Regions from separate parts of the Streptomyces sp. KR55 genome, predicted to be linked through region 2. Evidence: riboswitches for the same ligand, from Rfam matches in the RefSeq annotation. Region 2 holds a riboswitch; the other holds the start of a gene.
The links. Region 2 has a riboswitch for S-adenosylmethionine ahead of thrC (threonine synthase). Riboswitches for the same ligand answer to the same signal wherever they lie in the genome.

Region 1: another riboswitch for S-adenosylmethionine. It lies ahead of ACTWQJ_RS09490 (aminotransferase class V-fold PLP-dependent enzyme); the one in region 2 lies ahead of thrC (threonine synthase).

What each region holds. Positions count from the first base shown of each region.
Region 1 covers NZ_JBQQCE010000045.1:15,911-19,307, forward strand. The annotation lists gene ACTWQJ_RS09480 (rhomboid family intramembrane serine protease) at 1-99, shown strand, start outside; gene ACTWQJ_RS09485 (Lrp/AsnC family transcriptional regulator) at 96-377, shown strand; gene ACTWQJ_RS09490 (aminotransferase class V-fold PLP-dependent enzyme) at 398-1,759, opposite strand; SAM riboswitch class IV at 1,941-2,057, opposite strand; gene trpD (anthranilate phosphoribosyltransferase) at 2,144-3,208, opposite strand; gene qcrB (cytochrome bc1 complex cytochrome b subunit) at 3,345-3,397, opposite strand, start outside.
Region 2 covers NZ_JBQQCE010000248.1:6,948-10,344, reverse strand. The annotation lists gene ACTWQJ_RS30605 (MoaD/ThiS family protein) at 222-497, opposite strand; gene thrC (threonine synthase) at 542-1,825, opposite strand; SAM riboswitch class I at 1,844-1,991, opposite strand; gene ACTWQJ_RS30595 (glucosyl-3-phosphoglycerate synthase) at 2,146-3,090, shown strand; gene ACTWQJ_RS30590 (alpha,alpha-trehalose-phosphate synthase (UDP-forming)) at 3,174-3,397, shown strand, end outside.

The DNA.
Region 1 (3,397 bases), on a different contig from region 2:
TTCGCGCTGGGCTTCCTCTACGCGTGGGCGCGGTTCGGCCGGACAGCTAGAGTGAAGGCCGCCCCAGCTCCGGCCACCGAGGGAGAGAACCAGCCGTGATCACCGCGATCGTCCTGATCAAGACCAGCGTGGACCGGATCCCCGAGATCGCCGAGCAGATCGCCTCGCTGGACTCCGTCAGCGAGGTCTTCTCGGTCACGGGTACCTACGACCTGATCGCGATGGTCCGGGTCAAGCAGCACGAGAACCTGGCCGACGTCATCCCCGGCCGGATCAGCAAGATCCCCGGCGTGGAGGCGACGGACACGCACGTGGCGTTCCGGACGTACTCGCAGCACGACCTGGAGGCGGCGTTCGCCATCGGCCTGGACTCGTGAGCTGCGCCTAGATCACGGGCCTAGACCACGGGCACGCAGCGGCCCTCCTCCGTCCGGTACTGCCACTTCGCGCCGTGCCGGACGAGTTCCTTCACGGCGTTCACGAAGCGCTCCACATGCTCGTCCGGCGTCCCCGCGCCGAAGCTGACGCGGATCGCGTTGAGGGACTTCTCGCCGGGCGCGACCTCGGGGGCGCCGCACTCGCCCTGGCTCTGCGGGTCGCTGCCCAGCAGGGTGCGGACGAGGGGGTGGGCGCAGAAGAGGCCGTCGCGGACGCCGATGCCGTACTCGGCGGACAGGGCGGCGGCGAAGTGGGAGCTGTTCCAGCCGTCGACCACGAAGGAGATCACGCCGACCCGCGGGGCGTCGTCGCCGAACAGGGACAGCACCCTGACCTCCGGGACCTCGGCGAGCCCCGCACGCACGGTGTCGATCAGGTGCCGCTCGCGGGCGACGAGGGTGTCGAAACCGGCCTCGGTGAGCGCCTTGCAGGCGGACGCGACGGCGTAGGCGCCGATGACGTTGGGCGAGCCGGCCTCGTGCCGCGCGGCGCTCTCGTGCCACTCCACGTCCACTCCCCCGTCCGCCCGCCGGGTGACCTTGCGGCTGGCGCCGCCGCCCGCGAGGTACGGCTCGGCCGCGCGCAGCCAGTCGGCACGGCCGGCCAGCACGCCGGAGCCGAACGGGGCGTACAGCTTGTGCCCGGAGAAGGCGACCCAGTCGACGTCGAGGTCCTGCACCGACACCGGGTGGTGCGGGGCGAGTTGGGCGGCGTCCAGGACGATCCGGGCGCCGTGCGCGTGCGCGGCCGCGGCGAGTTCCCGTACGGGCCACAGCTCGCCGGTGACGTTGGAGGCCCCGGTGACGCACACGAGGGCGGGGCCGTGGGGGTCGCGGTCGGCCAGGGCGCGCTCCAGGGTCTGCACGGCCTGCTGCGGGGTGTGCGGGGCGTCGAGGTAGCTGACGCGGGCGTCCTGCCAGGGCAGCAGCGAGGCGTGGTGCTCGGTCTCGAAGACGAAGACCTGGCAGTCGGCGGGGAGCGCGGCGGCGAGCAGGTTGAGCGAGTCGGTGGTGGACCGGGTGAACACGACCTGGTCGTCCGCCCGGCAGTCGAGGAACTCGGCGACGGTCCTGCGGGCGTTCTCGAAGAGGTCGGTGGACAGCTGGGAGAGGTATCCGGCGCCGCGGTGGACACTGCCGTAGTACGGCGCGTACGCCGCCACGTCGTCCCAGACCCGCTGCAGCGCGGGCGCGCTGGCGGCGTAATCGAGCGCGGCGTAGGTGACTTCGCCACCCGTGACGAGCGGGACGGTGACATCCCGGCCGAGAACGGGCAGCGGGGCGCAAACGGACTGGGCGGCGGCAGCGGTGGAGACGGACATGGGTGTACTCCCGTAATCGCAGGCGAAGATGACCGCGCGAGCGGCACGGCTCAAGCGCGGGGAAGAGTGAAAAGGGTGTGCGGAGGCGGGGCTCTGCGGCCCTATCGCATTCGCTTGCTCACGGAAGGCTCCCTCGACGACCAGGACCCCTGGTCCCACACTCGTTCAAAAGTGTGCGAGGGGTCCGCGCTTGTCGTAGACCTCGCTGCCTACGACCTGGTCTTCACCCGGGGCACCCCGCCACGGACGGAGGGTTGCCGGACAGCCGGCCGGGGCCTTTCAGCTGTCGCTCATGACCTGGTACAGCATCCTGCCATACGATCTTCGATGCGCAAGGGCGCAGTCCAGGATCCGGACTGCGCCCTGCATCACACCGGCTGGGTCTCAGGCGTTGCTGGCGGCCACCCACCGCTCCAGGACCCGCTTCGCCGCCCCGGAGTCGATCGCCTCCGCCGCCTTCGCCATCCCCGCGCGGATCTGCTCGGTCAGCGGCCCTTCACCCGGCGCCAGCGCCACCAGCGCCGCCGCCGAGTTCAGCAGCACCGCATCCCGCACCGGGCCCTGCTCCCCCTCGAGCAGCCGCCGGGCGACCTCGGCGTTGTACGAGGCGTCGGCGCCGCGCAGCGCCTCCAGCGGCACCAGCTCGATCCCGACGTCCCGCGGGTCGAGGGTCTCCTCGGTCACCTTGCCGTCCCGGACGACCCAGACCCGGGAGGTGGACGCGGTCGTCAGCTCGTCGAGGCCGTCGTCGCCGCGGAACACCAGGGAGGAGTTGCCGCGCTCGGCGAAGACGCCGGCCACGATGGGCGCCATCCTGAGGTCGGCGACGCCCACCGCCTGTGCCTTCACCTTGGCCGGGTTGGTCAGCGGGCCGAGGAAGTTGAACGTCGTCCGGATGCCCAACTGCCCGCGGGCCGCCGCCACATGACGCAGCGCCGGGTGGAACTTCACCGCGAAGCAGAAGGTGATCCCGGCCTCCTCGGCGACCTCCGCGACCCGCTGCGGCGTCAGCTCCAGATTGACGCCGAGCTTCTCCAGGACGTCGGACGCCCCGGACGCCGAGGACGCAGCCCGGTTGCCGTGCTTGACGACCTTCGCACCGGTGCCGGCGATGACGATCGCGGACATCGTGGAGATGTTGACGGTCTTCGCGCCGTCGCCGCCGGTGCCGACGATGTCGACGGTGTCGCCCGGCACCTCGATCACGTTCGCGTGGTCGTACATCGCCCGGACGAATCCCGCGATCTCCTCGACGGTCTCGCCCTTGGCGCGCAGCGCCACCGCGAACCCGGCGATCTGGGCGTCCGTCGCCTCGCCGCGCATGATCAGGTCCATCGCCCAGGCGGTGTCGTCCGCGCTGAGGTCGCGGCCCTGAAGCAGGCCGTTCAGCAGGGCGGGCCAGGAACGGCCCGCCGCGGTGTCGCCTCCAGCGGGGGTCACAGCGCTCATAAGCCGCTCCTGGGTCAGTCCCGTACACCGGGACACGAGTCTCGAACAGGTCCACCCTATCCAGCCGCGGGCACGGCGAAGGGCCCCGTCCGAACAACGGACGGGGCCCTTCGCTGTGGCGTGGCGAACGCAGTGATCAGTGGTGGCCGTGGCCGCTCGTGATCTCCTTGTACTCCTCGACGGTGGGCT
Region 2 (3,397 bases):
CCCCATAAAAGGAATGAAAGACGCAAAAGGGCCACACACTTTGGCTGCTTCTTATCGCACGCGGAGCCGGAACTCATATGCGTCCGGCATGCGGGTCGCAGCGCGTTCCCCAACTGTACCGCGCTCAATCACACTGAATTGCCCCCTCCGCTTCTCTCACGGAGGGGGCAATTCGATGAACATTGCGTAACCGGCGTTACTCACGGTAACGCAGGAGCGGGTCAGCCGCCCGCGACCGCCGGGATGATGGAGACGCCCGCACCGTCCGGGGTCGCCGTCTGAAGGCCCTGCTCGAAGCGGACGTCGTCGTCGTTGACGTACACGTTGACGAAGCGGCGCAGCTTGCCCTGGTCGTCCAGGACGCGGGCCGAGATGCCCGTGTGGTTCTTCTCCAGATCGGCGATGACCTCGGCGAGGGTCGCCCCCTTGGCGGCGACCTCTGCCTGACCGCCGGTGTAGGTGCGCAGGATGGTGGGGATGCGGACGGTGACGCTCATGAAATGACCTCCGGTCGGGTGAACGGGCCCAGGGGCGCGGGACTTCAGACGAGGCCGGCTTCCCGGAACGACTCCAGGTTGGGACGAATGGTCGCGGTCAGCCCGGTGCCCGCCACCGCGTCCAGCGTCTTGAGACCGTCGCCGGTGTTGAGGACGACGGTGGTGAGGGCCGGGTCGAGGAGACCGTTCTCGATCAGCTTGCGCGTCACACCCACGGTCACTCCACCGGCGGTCTCCGCGAAGATGCCCTCGGTCCGCGCCAGCAGCTTGATGGCGTCCACGATCTGCGCGTCCGTGACGTCCTCCACCGCACCGCCGGTACGCCGGGCGATGTCCAGGACGTACGGCCCGTCCGCGGGGTTGCCGATGGCCAGCGACTTGGCGATGGTGTCGGGCTTCTGCGGCCGGACGACGTCGTGGCCCCCCTTGAAGGCCACCGACACCGGCGAGCAGCCCTCGGCCTGCGCGCCGAAGATCTTGTACGGCTTGTCCTCGACCAGCCCGAGCTTGATCAGCTCCTGCAGACCCTTGTCGATCTTCGTGAGCTGGGAGCCGGAGGCGATCGGCACGACGATCTGGTCGGGCAGCCGCCAGCCGAGCTGCTCGCAGATCTCGTACGCCAGGGTCTTGGAGCCCTCCGCGTAGTACGGCCGCAGGTTGACGTTGACGAAGCCCCAGCCCTCGCCGGCCGGGTCGCCGATCAGCTCGGAGCAGAAGCGGTTCACGTCGTCGTAGTTGCCCTCGATGCCGACGAGCTCGCCGCCGTAGACCGCGGCCATGACGATCTTGCCCTGTTCCAGGTCGTGCGGGATGAACACACAGGAGCGGAAGCCGGCCCGGGCCGCCGCGGCGCCCACCGCACCGGCCAGGTTGCCGGTCGAGGAGCAGGAGAGCGTGGTGAAGCCGAAGGCGCGGGCGGCCTCCAGCGCCTGGGCGACGACGCGGTCCTTGAAGGAGTGCGTCGGGTTGCCGGAGTCGTCCTTCACGTACAGCCCGCCGGTGACGCCGAGTTCGCGCGCGAGGTTGTCGGCCTTGACGAGCTTGGTCCAGCCCGGGTTCAGGTTCGGCTTGCCGGCCACGTCCGCGGGGACGGGCAGCAGGGGTGCGTAACGCCAGATGTTCGCCGGTCCCGCCTCGATGCGCTTGCGGAGCTCCTCGGCGTCGTATGCGGAGAAGTCGTACGCGATCTCGAGCGGGCCGAAACACTCCTCGCACGCGAAGACCGGACCGAGCGGTACGCGGTGGCCGCACTCGCGACAGGACAGCGCGGCGGCGGGACCGAGGTCGACGGTGGGAGTGCTGGTGCTTTCGACAGTCTGCACAGCCATGTGAGGCGAGGCCCTTTCTCCTCATCTTCCTCACGACGCATCTCGCCGTGAGACGGAATTGGCACCTTCCCTAGCCGGGAGCCTCACCACGTCTGCGTGACAAGAACCGGCTGGAGGGTTGCCGGGGCTTCATCGGGCCGTTTCCCTCTGCCCCTCTGGATGAGCTGTATGTGGTTGTAGACGCAAACAACCCCCGACATGCGATGGTCATCAGCGTTGTTCAAGACTGTAACCGAAGGCCAGGACAGTTGAGATAGTCGTCCGAACCGCGAGATGGATCACACCCCCCTCGCCTGGAGAACGCAGAGGAGCCGCAAGCTGTGCTGGAAGAAGTCGAGCGCTGGCTGAGCACCCGCTCCTGGTCCCTGACCGATCGCCCGCTCCACAGGATCCTGGCCGCCAAACGCACGACGGGCCAGTCGGTCAGTGTCGTGCTGCCCGCACTCAACGAGGAGGAGACCGTCGGCGACATCGTCGCCGTGATCCGTCACGACCTCATGCAGCAGCTCCCGCTCGTCGACGAGATCGTCGTCGTCGACTCGGGGTCCACCGACCGCACCTCCGAGGTGGCCGCCGCCGCGGGCGCCCGGGTCGTCCACCGCGACGACATCCTGCCGCGCATACCGGCCGTCCCCGGCAAGGGCGAGGTCCTGTGGCGCTCCCTCCTCGTCACGAGCGGGGACATCGTCTGCTTCATCGACGCCGACCTGAAGGAGTTCTCCTCGGACTTCGTGTCGGGCATCGTCGGCCCGCTGCTCACCGACCCGGAGGTCGACCTCGTCAAGGGGATGTACGACCGTCCGCTCGGCGGCACGGCGGGGCAGGGCGGCCGGGTGACCGAGCTGATGGCCCGTCCGCTGCTGAACATGCACTGGCCGCAGCTGGCCGGTTTCGTCCAGCCGCTGGGCGGCGAGTACGCGGCCCGCCGCTCGCTGCTCGAACAGCTCCCGTTCCCCGTCGGCTACGGCGTGGAGCTGGGCATGCTGGTCGACTCCCTCCACCTGGCCGGCCTCGAGGCGCTCGCGCAGGTCGACGTCGGGGTGCGCAAACACCGCCACCAGGACGGGCAGGCGCTCGGCCGGATGGCGGCGGCGATCTACCGCACGGCCCAGCTGCGGCTGGCCCGCGGCCATCTGATCCGCCCCTCCCTCACCCAGTTCGAACGGGTGGAGGACGGCTTCGAACCGCGTACGTTCTCCGTGGACACGGAGGAGCGGCCACCGATGGTGGAGATCGCCGAGTACGCCGCCCGGAAAGTGGCGTGACCGTTTTATGGGCGTTGTATACGGCCCCGCCGGGCGGCCGTCCGTACGTTTGAGCGGATCCGGCTCGGGCTAGGTTGAGGCGTATGGCTTCAACGTACGGTGCTGCGCAGGTACTGGTGGCCTCCAACCGTGGCCCGGTCTCGTACGAGGTGCGCGAGGACGGCTCGCTGGCCGCCAGACGCGGTGGCGGCGGGCTGGTCTCCGGGCTGTCGGCCATCGGGCCGGACGCCGGCGCGCTGTGGGTGTGCTCGGCCCTCGGCGACGGCGACCGCGAGGCGGTGCGGCGCGGAATCGCCGAGTCCGGTGT